DNA from 3 places in the Micromonospora sp. L32 genome. Region 2 is predicted to be linked to each of the others. Evidence: riboswitches for the same ligand, from Rfam matches in the RefSeq annotation. Region 2 holds a riboswitch; each other region holds the start of a gene.

Region 1 (5,908 bases), on a different contig from region 2:
GCCATACTGCGGCGCGCAGGCGTTGACATCCGACGGGGTCATGAACGACGGGTCGGAGGCGCCCGAGCCGACGAGATGCCGTTGCGGCGTGTCACCACAGCTCATCGAGGGCTGCGATCTGCTTGCGGACGGTTCGGGCGTCCTTCGGCGGCAGGACGGCAACGGCGACGTCCAGGATCCAGCGCAGCTCGGGCGGGTTCGGACAGCACTCCATCACCCCACAGACGGCAGTGGGGTCCCACAAGCGATGCGAAGGGTGGCGCACGAACCATGACCAGGTCCGCAGTGCATCAGACACGGCCTGGTTCCAGAGGCGGGTGCGTTCGAGGTAGGCGATGGCTCTCAAGCCCCGGACCGAGAGCCCGGGGATGACAGAGGTTGACCCGTCAAGCCGTCGCCGGTAAATGGAGTCGGCACGCAGTTGTGTGGGGCGCCTACGCGGCATTGCCCTTTCGTGGAGTCGACATGCCGATCATCGTTGCACACCGCGTTCGCGCGCACACCTGCCCGACGACCTACGTGGGTGGGGACCGGACCACAACGGTTGAAGATCCCGACTATGCGGGGACTGGTCAAGCAAGCTCCTGCGGGGCTAATTACGTTTCCGCAGCTGGGGCCGCGTCCAGCAGGAAGTGCAAACCCGTTCCTGAACCGTGTGTCGCAGCGACAAGTCAGCCGAGACCGAGCCGGTGCAACGCGAGGGCCACGAACCCGCGCACCGACCGGTCCCAGCCGGGTACTTCGGCATCGACGTCGGAGCTGCGGGCGTCGGTGAGGACGTCGAGGGCCAAGTCGGGTAGCTGGTCGCCGAGCCGGTACGCCAGTCCCACCGCCGCCGTGACCCGGACGACCGCTGTATTCGCGGACAGCAGCTCGCGGAAGGCGGGCGTCGATCCGCTCCGAGCCGACCGGACAGTGGGCGAGGGTCAGGTTGGCGCTCGCCCGGGTGGCGGCGCGGGCCTCGTCACCAGGGACCGAGATGAGCCCGGCCAACGCGGCCTCGTCAGGTGCGAACCAGACGAGTAGTTCGGCGGCGTACGCGGCCAACTGCGGGTCCGGATCGGTGAGCCAGCGGACGTACCGGTCGGTGTGCCGGGCTCCAGCATGGAAGGCGTCGGCCTCCCAGCGGACCGCCACGTTGTCAGCCAGCTCCGCAACCTCCTCGTGCTCGAACAGGTCCTCGGCCTCCAGATGCCGCTCCACCAGGGCCGCCTGGTCGTCGGTGATCCCCTCGGCGGCGGCGAAGGTCCGCCGCGGGTCGAACGGCAGCTCGTCGTCGCGCCGGTCGCCGAGCACCACCGAACGGAGCAGGTCGGCCACCGCTGCCCGGTCCGGGGTGTCCGGGTCGTCAGCGAGCGCCACCAGGAACGGCACCACGTGACAACTTGCCCCCCACCGCGTGCCCTGGTGGTAGACGTTGCCGAACAGCTCGGACAAGGCACGGCGCCGGACCGGCACCTCCGCCGAGCGCAACGCCCGCAACTGTTCCGGTACGTCGACGGCCGGCCCATACGCGTGGTGCAGCGACTCCCACGGGACCTCGTCGAGCCCGGCAACCGGGTCGGTCAGTTGATCCATCCAGCGGTTCTACCAGCGGCAGGGAGCCGACAACAGCGGCTGACATCACTCGTTGACATCAACGATGGCGGCCGAAGCCAGATGAGTGCGAACGGGCGTCGGCTCCGACCCGAACCTGGTGGACGCCAGCGGACGCTACGACTCTTGACGAAAGCGCCTTGTAGGCGAGGCGTCAGGCAGCAGCAGTCTGCGATGGTTGAGACGCCGGACGGCACCATAATGGCCGCATGGCGAAGTCGATGATCGACGGGGAGTGGCAGCAGTTCGTCTCGTACGGCACCCGCACCGGCAAGCTCGCGACGACCCGGGCCGACGGCTCGCCGCACGTCGTCCCAGTGTGGTTCGTACTCGACGGCGACGACGTGCTGTTCAACACCGGCAAGACCTCGGTGAAGGGCCGCAACCTCGCCCGCGACGGCAGGGCCGTGCTGTGCGTCGACGACGAGAAACCGCCGTACGCGTTCGTGACGCTGCGTGGGCGCGCGACGATCACCGAGGACCTGCCCGAGATGCGGCGGTGGGCGATCCGGATCGCCGAGCGCTACATGGGGCCGGACCTGGCCGAGGCATACGGGGCGCGCAACGCCGTGCCGGGCGAGCTGCTGGTGCGCCTGACCGTGGAGAAGGTCGTCGGGCACACCGGCATCTCCGACTGAGCGACCGCCCGCGCGGAAGCAGCGAAGAAGCATCGAACGTGCCGCCTGCGGCCGACCCGTCACGACAGCAGGCGGCGTGGCAGCCGAGCTGAGCGGCGCCGTGGCGAGGTCCGGCATGGACGGAGAGCTCGAACGTCCGGCAGGTGGTCCCGAGCCGCATGCGACCCACGACGGCGACGCCCGCGTCCGCAACCGGTCACAGGTACGGGTCGAGCAGGGCCAGCACCGCCGCCGGGTCCTCCACGTGCGCGTTGTGGCCGAGGCCGGGCAGGGTCGCCACCGGCACGCCCAGCTCGGCGAGCTGCGCGTCGCTGACCATCGGGTCGTGCTCGCCCCGGGCCAGCAGCACCGGGACGTCGGTGGCGGCCAGCAGGGCCGGCAGCTCCGGCGCGCCCACCGCGAAGGCGGCCGGGTCCATGGCCAGCCGCCAGCGGCCGTCCTCGGCACGCAGCCCCGCGTCGACCACCGGATGGTCCGGCGCGAAGAGCCCGCCGAGGCCGGCCACCTTCAGGTAGCGGCGGGCCGCCTCGTCCCGGGTGGCGAACCAGGTCACCGGGCGCTCCGCCAGCTCGCGCGCCCGGGCCAGCTCGGCCGGCGACCAGACCGCCTTGATGCCCAGCCCGACCACCGCGTCCACCGGGAGCCCGGCGTCGCGGGCGGCCAGCGCCAGCGCGACCACCCCGCCGAGGGAGTGGCCGAGGACGACCAGGCGGTCACTCGGGCGGGCCCCCTCGGGCACCGGGCCGAGCCCCGCCGCGACCTGCTCCGCGAACCCCGCGAAGGAGTACCCCGGCAGCGGCGGCGAGAAGCCGTGGCCGGCCAGGTCCGGCGCCAGCCAGCGGCCCGGCCAGCGGTGTTCCAGCAGCGGCGCCCAGGGCAGCCACACGTCGCCGGTGGTGCCCATCCCGTGCAGCAGCAACAGCAGCCGGCGGGTACCCGAGTCGTCGGTCATGGGCCGCAGTGTGCCACCGCCCGGTCGCGGCGCGCGAGACCCGCGCCAACGGCGACGGGCACCGGCCCCCAGGGGAGCCGGTGCCCGGACGAGCGACGGTATTGGATCAGGCGGAGTAGCCGCGGGTGGCGATCCAGTTCGCCAGGTCGATGGTGCTGACCCAGTACGACGGCAGGTTCGGGTCCGCCGAGTCGGCGATCCGGACCGTCCGGCCGTCGTTCTTGTAGCCGACCACCGCGATGTAGTGGCCGCCCGGGAAGGAGTGCCAGCCGCCGTCGGTGTCGGTGGCGCTCCCCGCCACGTTCACCACGACGCCCCGGCCGTCGGTGATCGCCGCGATCACGTCGGCCTGGAGCCGGTCGATCTGCGCGGAGCTGGGGGTGCCCCGGAACATCCGAGTCCGGTACGGGTCGCCCTTGACGATCTGGTTCAGGACCCGGGTCGTGTCCAGCGCCGAGTTGGTGCCCATCTCGGTGGTGCCGAGCGGGCCGGCCAGCTCGTCCTGGGTCCGCTCGATGCCCGCCGCGCTGAGCGCGTTGCGCACCGCGGCCGGACCGCAGTTGTAGAAGGTGGTCTGCGCCTGGTAGTCGTAACGGAGGACCTTGGTCGACGGCGGCTTGGGGGCCGCCTTGCGGGTCAGGTCCGGGTCCGCCTTGGCCTTGGTGGCGCTCGCCGACGGCGAGGGGCTGGCCGAGGGCGACGGCTTGTGGGACGGGGCGGCGACGCGGGCCTGGCTGCGGGTCGCGACGTCGTCCAGCCGGGGCGCCACCTCGGCGACGGCGGCCGAGGTCTGCTGGCGGGCGGGCGCCTCGTCGGCGAGCAGCGTGCTGGCGCCGGAGACGAGCACGAGCGCGGCGGCCGAGCCGGCGACCAGCTGGTAGGACCGCTTGGTGGCCAGGCGTCGCAGCTGCCGCTTCAGGGGGTGCTTCACGTGTTTTCCTCCACGGTACGAGGGCGGGAGCGGCGTGCCGGACCGGCGCGTGACGGGACGTCACGCGCGGCGTCAGAACCGGTGTGCGAGGCCGCTCGGCGGGGGTGCGCCCGGTCGGTGACCGGGCGGCGAGGTGGGGCCGGGATCAGCGCGCGAGGGCGCGGCGGACCGGCACGAACACCCCGGTACCGAGGTGGAGAGCAAGCCGAGGAATGCGAGGGAGCAGCAAAAGTTGGAACTCCTTCCGACACCGCCTACCGGGTTAGCTGACGGATTCGGGCGGGAAGAGCGCCCTACCACGGGCCGTGGCCCGCGGATTCACCCCGGACGTGCATGGGTCCCCGGTTCGTGGAATCACGATTGAGCGGGTCGGCGCGGCGTCGCCTCTTGCGATCGGAAACCGCACCGGACCCGGGCGACATTACTGGTCGGTCACGTGTCGGCCAAGCGCCGCCAGCTGCTTAAACATGATCAGGGCGACAAATTTGCCGTACAGTTCGACACTGACGTCACTCAATGGGACAGGCGGTTGTTCCGGGACCGTCGGGCGACAACCGGACAGCGCGGCGGCAAACACTGCCGATCGTCGCGATCGATGTCACCGCCTGTGACCGGATGACCGGTTTCCCGATCGCCGTGACGCGACTCACGGAAATACGGGTAACAATTTGGTCGCGTCCTCAGCCCACCCGGGCCGGCCGCCACCGCGCCGCGAGCGCGGTCCGGGCCGTCGCCGTCGCCGTCCGCTGGGCGGGCAGCCGCGCGGGACGCAGCCGCTCCGCCGCCGCGTACGCCTCGACGGCGAGCGCGCGGGCCGCCTCGGCGGCCAGTTCGGCGTCCCGCCACGCCGACCGCTCCCGCCCGGCCGCCGCCCGGTACGCGTCCCGCCGGCCGTCGCGTACCGCCCGGGCCAGCAGCACCTCCTGCTCGACGGGGTGCCGCCGGGGGTCCCAACCGTCCCGGTGCGCGAAGACGTCCCGCAGCCGCTCCACCGGCAGCTCACCGCGCCAGTGGGCCGCCACCGCCGCCTGGTGCAGCCAGCGCTCCCGGCCCGCGTACTCGGCCGGCGTGCGCGGGGTACGCGGGGCGGGCAGCGCGGCGGCGCCGGTGAACCGGCGGGCGGCGGTCTCCGCCTCGTCGTACGCCGTCCAGGCCCGGTCCACCTCCTCCTGGGCGGCCAGCCAGGCATCCCGCCACCGGCGCGCGGTCTGGGCGGCGCCGGCCGCCGCGACGGCGACCTCCTCGGCGTACCGGCGCAGGTCCGCCAGCTCGGTCGCGGGGTCGGCGGCCGGGTCGACGACCGGCTCGTCGGGGGCCGGGTCCCGCTCGGGGCGGGCGACCAGCACGGTGAGCACGGTCAGGGCGAGCACGAGCAGGGCCGACCAGATGGCGGCGGCGGTCGGGACCTCGACGAGGAACTGGTAGAGGACGGTGTTCACGGTGGGCACCTCCCGGAAGCGGGATGCGGAAAGAGGAGTCCCACACCGGCCCGGGGGGCGACGGGGCGAGGCCGGGGCGGCGCCGCGTGCCGGGGGCGGGTGCGGTGGTGAGGTTCTCGAGGGCGCGGTCGCGGGTGGCCCCGCGTGGCGGTCAGCCGAGCGGCGGGGCGCGGGGACCGGTCGCGGCGGCGGCCAGCCCGGTCAGGGGCAGCGGCGGCGAGGTGACCGGATGGGCCGGCCGGCCGACCGGGTCGATCGAGGTGACCGGAGCGAGCGGGGCGGCGGGCGGGGCGACGAATGCGCGGCCCTCGCTCTGGGCGTCGCCGGCGGCGAGCGCCACGGCGGGGACGGC
Region 2 (5,908 bases):
CACCCAGCGCCAGCGCAGCAGCCCCCAGGGGGTCAGCAGCGCGCTGGTCACGCCGACCACCCAGACCAGCACGCTCAGCGGCGCGAAGAGCCAGGTCGCCACCAGCGCCGCCGCCGGGTAGACCACGCCCGGGTCGGCGCCGCGCAGCCCGGCGATGCCGAGGGTGAGCAGCACGAGGTCCGCGCCGAGCCAGCCCAGCGCGGTCACCAGGTGCAGGGTGAGCAGGGTCTTGCGGCCGTCGGGGGAGAGTCGGGTCATGCCTCGATGCTCGCCCGGCCGTTGCGCTGCGTCGTGGGCCGGGCGACGACATCCCGGGTACGTCGGCGCGCGTACGGCGGGGCCCGTCCGCCTCGGACGGGCCCCGCCGCCGGTCGGTCAGTAGACCGACAGGTGCACGTGGTTGGTGTGGTCGCTGGACGGGTCCCCGCCGGCCCCGCTGTACGACTTCCACCCGCTGCTGGGCAGCCAGATCTGCCGGTACCAGATCACGTACAGCACCCCGAGCCGGTCGGCGTTGCGGACGTGGTACGCGGCCAGGTTGTTGCCGTACGTCCGGTCGCCGCCGGTCGCGTCGCCGCCGAAGCCGCTCTTCTGCGCGGCGAAGTCGCAGGCCCGGCCCTTGGGGTGCTCGCCCGAGCCGCTGGGGCGGTAGCAGGAGACGTACCGGGTGAAGCCGGCCGCCTGGCTCTGCTTGAGCGCGTTGAGCATGCGCGGGGTGATGCAGCCGTTGGCCGGGGTCGGGTCGTTGACGCTGCACGACTCCGAGGGCCACGACCCGTCGGGGTTGCGCGGCGCCGGCCGGGCGTTGGCGGTGGAGGTGCCGGCGTTGGAGCCGCCCCCGGTGCTGGCGGCGGGCTTGTCCGCGGCGGCCACCGCGAGCGCCCGCTCGGCCTGTTGCTTGCGCTTGGCCATCACCGCGACCTGCTTGCGCTCCTCGACGATCTCCTTGTCGAGCGCGGCCCGGGTGCGGGTGGCGTCGTCGCGGGTCCGGAGCAGGTTGCGCAGCTCCCGGTCCTCGTTGGAGGCGACGGTCTCCAGCGCCGCCGCCCGGTCCAGGAAGCCTTCGGGGCTGGAGCTGCTCAGCAGCGCCGACACCGGCCCGAGCCGCCCGGTCCGGTACGCCACGCCGGCGATCTCGCCGACCTTGCCCTGCCGGACGGTCAGCTCCGACTCGATGGTCTTGAGCTGGTTGCCGAGCTCCTGCTGCCGCTTGGTGGAGCGTTCCAGCGCGGCCTTGGCGTCGATCCAGCCCTTGCTGGCCGCGTCGAGCTGGGCGCGCAGCGCGGGGGTGCCGCCCTCGGGGTCGCCGGGGGCGGCGAGCCGGGTGGCGGGGGGAGCGGCGGTCGCCGGGACCGGCGCGGACGACACCCCGAGGGCGAGCGTCGCGACGACCGCGGCCGCCAGCCGTGCGGTGGTACGTCGTACGTGCATGCACATGTCCTTCCGTCAGCCGCCGACCGGGTTAGCTGACGGGTTCGGGACGGAAGATCCCTACCGCTGACGCGGATGCACCCCACGAACATGGTTCCCCGGCTCGCCCTGGCAGGCGATTAGGCGGCGGCCACCGCCGGCACCGGAGGGTGCCGCCTGGCGGAGGCCGGGACCGAGCCTACCGGTACGGGTGTGACACCCGCCCGTTTCGTGACTGAGGGTACTGGAGTGAATCCTGGTGTAGGTGACACAATGGGACAATAGGTGTCCGATTTCGTCACCACTCGACCTGCCCGCAGGCGCCGGGGGCGGCCCCCGGCTCGATCTGGAGGGTGGCGTGCTCGATGTGGAAGTCCTCGTGCAGGGCGGTGCGGGCGGCGGCCAGCACCGTGCCGACCTCGGCGCCGGGGACCATGGTGAGGTGGGCGGAGGCGACCTCCATGCCGGAGGTGAGCGTCCAGACGTGCAGGTCGTGCACCTCGGCGACGCCGGGGACGGCGGTCAGCCGGTCGTGCACGGCGGTCACCTGCAGGTGCTCCGGGGCGGCCTGGACCAGGATGCGCACCGCGGCGCGGCCGAGTCGCCAGGTGCGGGGGAGGATGAACAGGCCGATCGCGACCGCCACCGCCGGGTCGGCCCACCACCAGCCGGTGCCGGCGATGAGCAGCGCGGCCCCGATCACGCCCAGCGAGCCGAGCAGATCGCCGAGCACCTCCAGGTACGCCCCGCGCAGGTTGATGCTCTCCTGCGCCCCGGGACGCAGCAGCGCGAACGCGACGAGGTTGGCCAGCAGGCCGAGCACCGCCACCGCCAGCATCGGCCCGGTCCGCACCTCCGGCGGGTCGCCGAACCGGCGGACCGCCTCGATCAGCACGTAGATGGCCACCCCGCTGAGCAGGACGGCGTTGGCGAGCGCGGCCAGCACCTCGAGCCGGTAGAGCCCGAAGGTGCGCTGCGGGTCCCGGTCGCCGTGCCGGGTGGCGGTGATGGCGGCCAGCGCCATGCCGATGCCGAGCACGTCGGTGAACATGTGCCCGGCGTCGGAGAGCAGGGCCAGCGAGCCGGTGCCGAACGCGGCGACGGCCTCGACCACCATCAGCGTGGCGAGCAGCGCGAAGGCCGCCCAGAGTCGCCCCCGGTGGCGGTGCGCCGCGTTCGTGACCGACCCGTGGTGGTCATGACCTGCGCCCACGCCCACACCTTCCGTCGCCCCGGCGGCCCGAACCCAATCTATGCTCACATCGCTATGTATGCAACTAACCCCGCACGCCTTCCCCCACCTTCAAAGAACGAGTGGCCGCCGCGCCCGGTACAGCCACTCATTCTCGGAACGTGCCCGACCCCTGGGGCGGGGTCAGGGGGTGGGGTCGATGGTGGTGAGGCGTTGGGTGGCGCGGGAGAGGGCGACGTAGAGGGTGCGCACGCCCGAGCCGGGGTCGGCCCGGATCTCGCTCGGGGCGATGAGCACGACGCCGTCGTACTCCATGCCCTTGGCCTGGAGGCTGGTCACCACCTGGAGCCGGGAGCCGCCGCGGCCGCCCAGCCAGCCGGCCACCTCGTCGCGGCGCGGCACCGGCGTGATCACGCCGACGGTGCCCTCCACCTCGGTGAGCAGCGCGTCCACGGCCTGCACGGTCGCCGCCGGCAGCCGGTCGGCGGCGACGGTCAGCGCGACCGGCTCCACGCCGGTGGAGCGGACCGCCGTCGGCAGCTTCAGGTCGGGGTAGAGCCGGCGGATCTCCGCCGCCGCCACCGCGAAGATCTCCGCCGAGTTGCGGTAGTTCGTGGTCAGCGCGAAGCGGTGCCGCCGGCGCCGGCCGAGCGCCTGGTCCCGCGCCCGGTCCAGCTCCTGCGGGTCACCCGTCCAGGCGGTCTGCGCCGGGTCGCCCACCACCGTCCAGGAGGCGAGCCGGCCGCGCCGCCCGATCATCCGCCACTGCATCGGCGAGACGTCCTGCGACTCGTCCACCACCACGTGCGCGTAGTCGCGGTAGTCCTCCGGACGTTCCCGGGCCGCCGCCCGGGCGGCCCGCTGCCGGTCGGCGAACGTGCTCAGCTCGCGGACGCCGCCGGCCAGCTGGTACGGGTCGCGCTTGGCCCGGGCCGGCCGCACCGGCTTGCCCAGCAGCGCGTCCAGCTCGTCGAGCAGGGCGATGTCGGCCACCGTCAGCCCCTGCGCGTCCAGCGCCCGGTACGCCTCGACCAGCAGCGCGGTCTCCGCCCGGGACAGGATGCCGCCGGCGTAGCGGCGCAGCCGCTCCGGCCGGGCCAGCCAGCCCAGCACGTGCCGCGGGTGCAGCCGGGGCCACCACGCCTTGAGGAACTCGCGGAACTCCGGCCGGTCGATGATCTCGTCCTCGAAGGCGCGCTGCTCCGGCAGCCGGGTGACGGCCAGCCGGCGGGCCTGGGCGTACAGCGCCGCGAGGACCGCATCGAAGGCGACCCGCCGGACCTCGTTGCGCCGCCCGCCCCGGGACAGCGCCCGGTCCCGGACGCCGTCCAGCTCGCGGCGCTCCAGCCGGAGCAGCTCGCCCCGGTAGAGCAGGCGCAGCTCGTCCGGCCCGCCCGGCACCGCGTCGCGCACCGCGCGCTCCAGCACCTTGCGGATCCGCAGCGAGCCCTTCACCGCCGCCACCTCCGGCGGGTCGGTCCTGGTCGCCGACATGCCCGGGAAGAGCGAGCCCAGCGAGTGCAGCGTGGCGGTCTCCTCGCCGAGCGAGGGCAGCACCGAGGCGATGTACTCCACGAAGACCGAGGACGGGCCGACCACCAGGATGCCGCCGCCGGCGTACCGGCTGCGGTCGGAATAGAGCAGGTACGCGGCCCGGTGCAGCGCGACCGCCGTCTTGCCGGTGCCCGGGCCGCCGGAGACGATGGTGACCCCGGAGCCGGGGGAGCGGATCGCCTCGTCCTGCTCCCGCTGGATGGTCGCCACGATGTCGCGCATCCCCCGGCCGGTCGCCCGGGACAGGGTCGCCAGCAGGGCCCCGTCGCCGACCACCGTCATCTCGGCCGGCGCCGACTCCGGGTCGAGCAGGTCGTCCTCGATCCGGGTGACCTTCTCGGCCGACGACTGGATGGTGCGCCGCCGCACCACGCCCAGCGGCTCGGCCGGGGTCGCCTGGTAGAACGCGGCGGCGGCCGGGGCACGCCAGTCCACGACCAGCGTCTCGGCGTTCTCGCCCCGCACGCCGAGCCGCCCCACGTGCAGCACCTGGCCGGTCCGCAGGTCGAGCCGGCCGAAGACCAGCCCCTCGTGCTCGGCGTCCAGCACGTACCGTCGCTGCGCGGCGTGGAACACCATCGCGTCCCGCTCGACCAGCGCGCCGAAGTTGCCCACCCGGGCCAGCCGGTAGCCCTCCTTCTCGGCCTGCGCCGCCGAGCGGCGCAGTTCGGCCAGGCGGGCGTACACCCGGTCGAGATGCCGCTGCTCGGCGGCGATCTCCTGTTCCAGGGTGGTCTGGTCGGTCAACGTGACGGCTCCTGTGCGACGGCGGCGGCCGGGCGCGGGCGCACGCCAGGCGGAATGAGGGTACGGGCAGCCTGCCACCCCCCTTCGGGGCCATGCCGCGTCCCGCGACCTCCGCCACCCTCCACGGGCCGCTCAGCCGGCCGGAATCGGCTCCGTCGCGCCCGTCGTCGTCGGCCCGGTCCGGCCGATCTCCGTGGCGCCGATCTCGATCGCGTCGATCTCCGGCGCCTCGGCCAGCACCCGGTCCAGCACCCCGGCCAGCGCGGCGTTCACCTCGTCCGGCCGCTCCATCATCAGCATGTGCCCGGCGCCGGGGCACACGGTCAGCTCGGTCACCGGCAGCGCGGCGGCGATCGACTCCGCGCAGGGCGGCGGGGTGAGCCGGTCCCGGTCGCCGACCAGCGCCGCCGCCGGCAGGTGGGCCAGCTCGGCCAGCGTCTCCAGCCGGTGCTGGGCGCCGATCGAGGCGCGGAACCCGCCGATCGAGCGCAGCGAGGCGCGGGCCACCGCCGAGGTGACCAGGCGGATGTCGGACGGGTCGCAGCGGTCGCCGAAGAGCATCCAGCGGATGCTCGGCCGCAGCGCGCGCAGCAGCGCCCGTGGCGGGCGCCAGGAACCGCAGCGGGCCAGCACCCCGGCGCCGGTGGTCTCGGCGATCCGGATCAGCCGGGCGATGCGCGGCGACAGCCCGTAGACCGTGTGCGTGTGCCCCTCGGCGGTGGTCGAGACGAAGACCAGCCCGGCGGTCCGGGCGGCGAAGTGCTCGGGGTGGCGGTGGGCGTACTCCATCACCGTCATCCCGCCCATCGAGTGGCCGACCAGCACGACCCTGCCGGTCGGGGCCACCGCGTCGACCACCGCGGCGAGGTCGTCGCCGAGCTGGGCCAGGGTCGCCGTGCGCAGGGCCATGCAGCTGGACCGGCCGTGCCCGCGGGCGTCGTAGGTCACCACCCGGACCCGCCGGCCGAAGCGGGCCGTCAGGTCGGCGACCTGCCGGTGCCAGGC
Region 3 (5,908 bases), on a different contig from region 2:
CTCGGGGCACTCCCCGGCTGGTCGGCGGGAAGCGCCACCGCGCCGACCTGGCCGGCGAACGACACCGGCCCGGCGACATGGGCGGCCGGGACCGCTTCAGGCGTCGCGCCGTGGGCCACCGGGACCACCTCGAGCCCGCCGGCCTGAGCGACCGGCGCCCGCTGCGACACGGCGGCGTGGCCGTCCGGGTGGGACGCGACTGAGTGCGTGTTGTGGCCGATGGTGTGCATGGCGGCCAGCCCGAGCAGGGTGCAGGCGAGCAGGAGCAGCCGGGCCCACCACCCGGCCGGCCGCGCCGTCGCCGTTCGCACCCGACCACGCTAGCCCGAACCGGGCGGGATCAGAGGCGTACCCGGCGCAACAGCTGGGCGTTGAGCGCGACCACGATCGTCGAGGCGGACATCAGCGCCGCGGCGAGCGCCGGGCTCAGCGCCACCCCCGCGAAGGCCAGCACGCCGGCCGCCAGCGGCAGCGCCACCACGTTGTAGCCGGCCGCCCAGGCAAGGTTCTGCCGCATCTTCCGGTACGCCGCCCGGCTCAGCCGGACCACCCCGGCGACGCCGCGCGGGTCGGAGGAGGCGAGCACCACCCCGGCCGACTCGATCGCCACGTCGGTGCCCGCCCCGATCGCGATCCCCACGTCGGCCCGGGCCAGCGCCGGCGCGTCGTTGACCCCGTCGCCGACCATCGCCACCCGCAGCCCCCGGCGTTGCAGCGCGGTAACCTTCCGGTCCTTGTCGGCGGGGAGCACCTCGGCGAAGACCTCGTCGACGCCGGGCCGGAAACCGAGGTCCGCGGCGACCGCCTCGGCCACCGTGCGGGCGTCCCCGGTGATCATCGCGATGCTGCGAACCCCCTCGGCACGCAGTTCCGCGATCGCCTCCCGGGCCTCGGGGCGTACCTGGTCGGCGAGCGCGAGCAGGCCGAGGACGGTGTCCGGCAGGCGGACCAGGTGCAGCACCGCCGCGCCGCGCTCGGCCCAGCGCCGGGCCGCCGGCTCCAGCGCCCCGGGCAGCTCCAGCCCCTGCTCGCGCAGGAGCGCGGGGCCACCGACCGCGTACGGCGTACCGTCGATCTCGGCCCGGACGCCGCGCCCCGGCAGCGAACGGAAGCCGGCGGCCGGGGCCGGGTCGCCGCGCTCGGCGGCGGCCGCGACGATCGCCCGGGCCAGCGGGTGTTCGCTGTCCGCCTCGACCCCGGCGGCGAGCCGCAGCACCTCGTCCTCGCCGGTCCCCGGCGCGGCGGCCACCCCGACCACGGCGTGCTCGCCCCTGGTGAGGGTGCCGGTCTTGTCGAAGAGCACCACGTCGACGGTGCGCATCCGTTCCAGTGCGAGCCGGTCGCGGACCAGCACGCCGGAGCGGGCGGCCAGCGCGGTGGAGAGCGCGATCACCAGCGGGATGGCCAGGCCGAGCGCGTGCGGGCAGGCGATCACCAGGACCGTGACGGTCCGGACCACCGCCTCGTCCCGCTCGCCCAGCGCGGTCCACCCCACGACGGTCAGCACGGCGGTGCCGGTGGCGACGTAGAAGAGCCAGGCGGCGAAGCGGTCCGCCAGCGCCTGCGCCCGCCCGCCGGACTGCTGCGCCTGTGCCACGAGGCGCTGGATGCCGGCGAGGGTGGTCTGGTCGCCGACGGCCTCCACCCGAACCCGGATCGCCGAGTCGGTGGCGACGGTGCCGGCCACCACCCGGTCCCCGACCATCCGGGAGACCGGGCGGGACTCGCCGGTGACCATCGACTCGTCCAGCTCGGCGGCCCCGTCGACGATCCGCCCGTCGGCCGGCACCCGCCCACCGGGGCGGACCAGCACCACGTCGGCCACCCGCAGGCCGCTCACCGGCACCCGTTCGGTGCCGCCCTGCGGCCCGACCCGCTCGGCGTCGTCGGGGAGCAGCGCGGCCAGCGCCGCGAGGGCGCCCCGCGCCTGCCCGACGGCCTTCATCTCCTGCCAGTGCCCGAGCAGCATGATGGTGACCAGGGCGGCCAACTCCCACCAGAAGTCCAGCTCGAAGGCGCCCAGGCTGGTGGCGAGCGAGGCGGCGTACGCGACGCTGATCGCCATCCCGATCAGCAGCATCATGCCCGGGGCCCGGTCGCGCACCTCGCGCACCGCGCCGACGAGGAACGGCCAGCCGCCCCACCAGAAGACCACCGAGCCGAGCACCGGCCCGACCAGGGACCGGCCGGGGAACTCCAGCGAGTAGCCGAACCACTCCATCACCATGTGGCTGGTGGCGACCACGGGCAGGGTCAGCGCCAGGCAGAGCCAGAACCGGCGGCGGAACATCTCCGGGTCGTGGCCGGCGTGCCGGTCGTGCCCCCGGTGCCGGTCCGACCCCGGGTGCCGCGCCGGTCCGGCGTGCTGGTCCATGCCCCCACGATGCCCGGTGAGCGCGCTGCCGACGGCACGAACCGGGCGGACCCGCACCGAACCTGGCTACGATTCACCGGCCATGACTCGCCATCCGCCGCTGCTGCCGCCGGCCCGCGTACCGCGCCGGGCTCGGCCGCCGTCAGCGACCGCCCGGGCGGGTCGCCACGCCGGGCGACCGCGCCGTCCGATCGCGCTGGGTGACCCCGCCGGCACCCAGGGCCCACACCGGGGTACGCGGCCCGCCACGCGCGTCCCGCCGGTGAACCGAACGGCCGGCTGACACGTACCCCGCCCTGGATCGTTGGGAGACTCGCAATGGGCGCCGACCACACCCGTCCCGCTCCGTCCGCCCCATCGGGGGTGCGGCGGATCCTCGTCGCGACGGTGGTCCCGCTGTTCGTCGTCACGGTGATCGCCGCCCTGGTGCTGTGGCCGCGCGACTCGCGGCAGGCCGACGGCGGCGCCGAGCCGGCACGCCACCACGGCACGGTGACCCGGGTGGTGACCGAACCCTGCCCGCCGACCCCGGAGGCACCGCCCGGCGCGGCCGAAGGGCCGTGCGGGACCGTGACGGTCCGGGTCGAGCAGGGCCCGGACAGCGGCCAGCAGGTGGAGACACCGGTGCCCGCCGGTCCGGGCGCGCCCACCGTCGCGGTGGGCGACGAGGTGGTGCTGGTCCAGCTCGCCGACCCGGCCGACCCCACCGCCACCAGCTACCAGATCGCCGAACACCAGCGGGGCAAGCCCCTGGTGTGGCTGGTGGCGCTCTTCGCGGCGGCGATCGTGGCGTTCGGCCGGCTGCGCGGACTGGCCGCACTGGCCGGGCTGGGCGCCAGCTTCGCCATCCTGCTGACCTTCGTCGTACCCGGCATCGCGGCGGGCGGCTCGCCGCTGCTGATCGCGATCACCGGCTCGGCGCTGATCATGTTCGTGGTGCTGTACCTGACCCACGGGATCACCGCGCAGACCTCGGTGGCGGTCCTCGGCACCCTCGGCAGCCTGGTGCTGACCGGACTGCTCGGCAGCCTGGCCACCGCCGCCACCCACCTGACCGGGTTCGGCAGCGAGGAGGCCACCACGCTGTCGATGTACCAGCGTGACGTCGACCTGCACGGGCTGCTGCTGGCCGGCATCATCATCGGCTCGCTCGGCGTGCTCGACGACGTCACCGTCACCCAGGCCGCCACCGTCACCGAGCTGGCGCACGCCAACCCCGGACTGTCCCGGACGCAGCTCTACCGGGCCGCCACCCGGGTCGGCCGGGCGCACATCGCCTCCACGGTGAACACCATCGTGCTCGCGTACGCGGGCGCCTCGCTGCCGCTGCTGCTCCTGCTCACCGCCGACAGCCGTCCGGTGAGCCAGATCCTCACCAGCGAGTTCCTGGCTCAGGAGATCGTCCGCAGCGCGGTGGCGACGCTCGGCCTGGTCGCCGCCGTACCGCTGACCACCGCGCTGGCCGCGCTGGTCGCCACCGCCGGTCGTGGCCCGGCCGACGATCCGGCCCGGGACACCGGACCGGCACCCACGCCCCGCCCCTCCGCCGACCGGGACGCGGCGCTCGAGGCGCTGAGCGCGTCGCGTCCCGGCGGACCGTCCACCCCGGCCCCCGCACGGTGGCCCGACCCGGAAAGGAGCACGGACACCGCATGGTGAGACTCCGCTGCGTGACCGACGCCGACGCGGAACCTGACGAACGCGTCACTCGTCACGCATCGCTACGACGAAATAACGCTTTTAGTCGGGTTCTGGACGTAGATCCCCGGTACGACTCTCGGGTAACCTCGCTGCCGGTCACCGCCGAAGGCGCGCAGCGGCGCCTGCGGTACCGCCGCCCAATCGCCGCGAGGCGAGCCGGGGAACCAGGTACATGGGGTGAATCCGCGCGAGCGGTAGGGGCCACTTCCGTCCCGAACCCGTCAGCTAACCCGGTCGGCGGTCGACGGAAGGGAACACTGTGACGGCACCCCTGCGCCGCTGGTTGACTCCGGTGGTGGCCGTGTTCGCCGCGCTGGCCATCCTCGGCGGGCCGACAGCCGCGATCGCCGCGCCCTCGACCCCCACCCCCTCCGGGCACGAGGAGGACGGCGAGCCCAAGCTGCTCACCGACGTCATCGAGCTGCGCAACCGCGAGTACTCCAAGGCCAAGACGCAGCTGGAGAAGTCCAAGAAGCGCCAGCAGCAGCTCGGGCTGGAGGTGCGGCGCGCGCAGGACGAGCTGGCGGCGTTGCAGCCGACGGTCTCGCAGATCGCGGCGCAGTCGTACCGGACCGGCCGGATCGGCGCGGTGGCGATGCTGCTGGAGAGCGACGCCCCGGACTCGTTCGTCCGGCGCGCCGCCGCCCTGGACGAGCTGAACATGGTCAACGCGCAGAAGCTGGCCAAGGTCACCGCCGCCAAGAACCGCGCGGAGCAGGCCAAGCTGGCGCTCGACGCCGAGGTGCGCGAGCAGCAGAAGCTCACCAACGACATGGCCCGGGAGAGCCGGGAGGCGGAGAAGGCCCTCCAGCTGGTCGGTGGCCGGGGCTTCACCGGCGGCCTGGTCGACGCGACCTCGCCGGTCGCCCGGATCGGCCCCGGCCGGACGGCCGACGGCGGCTGGCGGCCCGAGTCGCGCACCGAGAACGACCCGACCACCTCCGGCACCATCACGCCGCGCACACTGCACGCGTACAAGGAGGTCCGGCGGGCCGGCTTCACCCGGTTCGCGGGCTGCTACCGGCCAGGTGGGCCGTGGGACCACCCGAAGGGCAAGGCCTGCGACTGGTCGTTGCAGCGGAGCGGCTTCGCGCCCTGGTACAACAACGACACCCGGATGTACGGCAACAACCTCGCCGCGTTCCTGATCCGCAACGCCGACCGGCTCGGCATCTACTACGTGATCTGGAACCGGCAGATCTGGTTCCCGGCGACCGGGTGGAAGTCGTACAGCGGACCGTCGAACCACACCGACCACGTACACATGTCGATGCTCTAGCGCGCGACGCGTACCGAACGAGGGCCGTCCCCGGTGGGGCGGCCCTCGTCGCGTGCGGGGGGTTTCAGCCGGCGACGGCGGTCGCCCGACCGTCGGCCTGGGCCGGCACGACGCTCGGCACCGCGGCCACCGTCCGCACCTCACCGGCGCTAAGCCGGTACGACATGCCGACCACCGCGCACCGCCCCTCGGCGACCGCGGCGGCCAGTACGGCGGAGTTGCCCAGCAGCGCCTCGACGGTCTGCGCGATGTGGATGTCGACGATCCCGTCAACGTCGTCGACGCCCTGCTCGGCGGCCCGCTGGAGGCTCGGTACCACCGCGTCCACCACCGCCCGCAGGTGCCCGACCGGCGGCGTGCCGGTCCGCGCGGCGTCCCGGGCGGCCTGCACCGCCCCGCAGGAGTCGTGGCCGAGCACCACCACCAGCGGGGTGCCCAGGACGCTCACCGCGTACTCGACGCTGCCGAGCACCTCGGGGCCGGCGGTGTGCCCGGCGGTACGCACCACGAAGAGGTCACCCAGACCCCGGTCGAAAATGATCTCGGCGGCGAGG

Evidence for each region. Region 2 has a riboswitch for cyclic di-AMP ahead of ACTMTB_RS13865 (coiled-coil domain-containing protein). Riboswitches for the same ligand answer to the same signal wherever they lie in the genome.
Region 1: it holds a riboswitch for cyclic di-AMP, as region 2 does, so the genes downstream of both, ACTMTB_RS20785 (C39 family peptidase) here and ACTMTB_RS13865 (coiled-coil domain-containing protein) in region 2, are expected to answer to the same signal.
Region 3: it holds a riboswitch for cyclic di-AMP, as region 2 does, so the genes downstream of both, ACTMTB_RS27150 (coiled-coil domain-containing protein) here and ACTMTB_RS13865 (coiled-coil domain-containing protein) in region 2, are expected to answer to the same signal.

What each region holds. Positions count from the first base shown of each region.
Region 1 covers NZ_JBQHDD010000007.1:259,027-264,934, reverse strand. The annotation lists gene ACTMTB_RS20805 (hypothetical protein) at 92-346, opposite strand; gene ACTMTB_RS20800 (hypothetical protein) at 672-830, opposite strand; gene ACTMTB_RS20795 (PPOX class F420-dependent oxidoreductase) at 1,806-2,234, shown strand; gene ACTMTB_RS20790 (alpha/beta fold hydrolase) at 2,431-3,186, opposite strand; gene ACTMTB_RS20785 (C39 family peptidase) at 3,293-4,117, opposite strand; cyclic di-AMP (ydaO/yuaA leader) riboswitch at 4,354-4,494, opposite strand; gene ACTMTB_RS20780 (hypothetical protein) at 4,798-5,556, opposite strand; gene ACTMTB_RS20775 (hypothetical protein) at 5,708-5,908, opposite strand, start outside.
Region 2 covers NZ_JBQHDD010000004.1:417,463-423,370, reverse strand. The annotation lists gene ACTMTB_RS13870 (hypothetical protein) at 1-258, opposite strand, end outside; gene ACTMTB_RS13865 (coiled-coil domain-containing protein) at 376-1,431, opposite strand; cyclic di-AMP (ydaO/yuaA leader) riboswitch at 1,436-1,567, opposite strand; gene ACTMTB_RS13860 (cation diffusion facilitator family transporter) at 1,709-2,623, opposite strand; gene ACTMTB_RS13855 (HelD family protein) at 2,786-4,903, opposite strand; gene ACTMTB_RS13850 (alpha/beta fold hydrolase) at 5,036-5,908, opposite strand, start outside.
Region 3 covers NZ_JBQHDD010000012.1:62,676-68,583, reverse strand. The annotation lists gene ACTMTB_RS27165 (hypothetical protein) at 1-311, opposite strand, end outside; gene ACTMTB_RS27160 (copper-translocating P-type ATPase) at 341-2,374, opposite strand; gene ACTMTB_RS27155 (YibE/F family protein) at 2,693-4,033, shown strand; cyclic di-AMP (ydaO/yuaA leader) riboswitch at 4,200-4,330, shown strand; gene ACTMTB_RS27150 (coiled-coil domain-containing protein) at 4,335-5,354, shown strand; gene ACTMTB_RS27145 (carbonic anhydrase) at 5,419-5,908, opposite strand, start outside.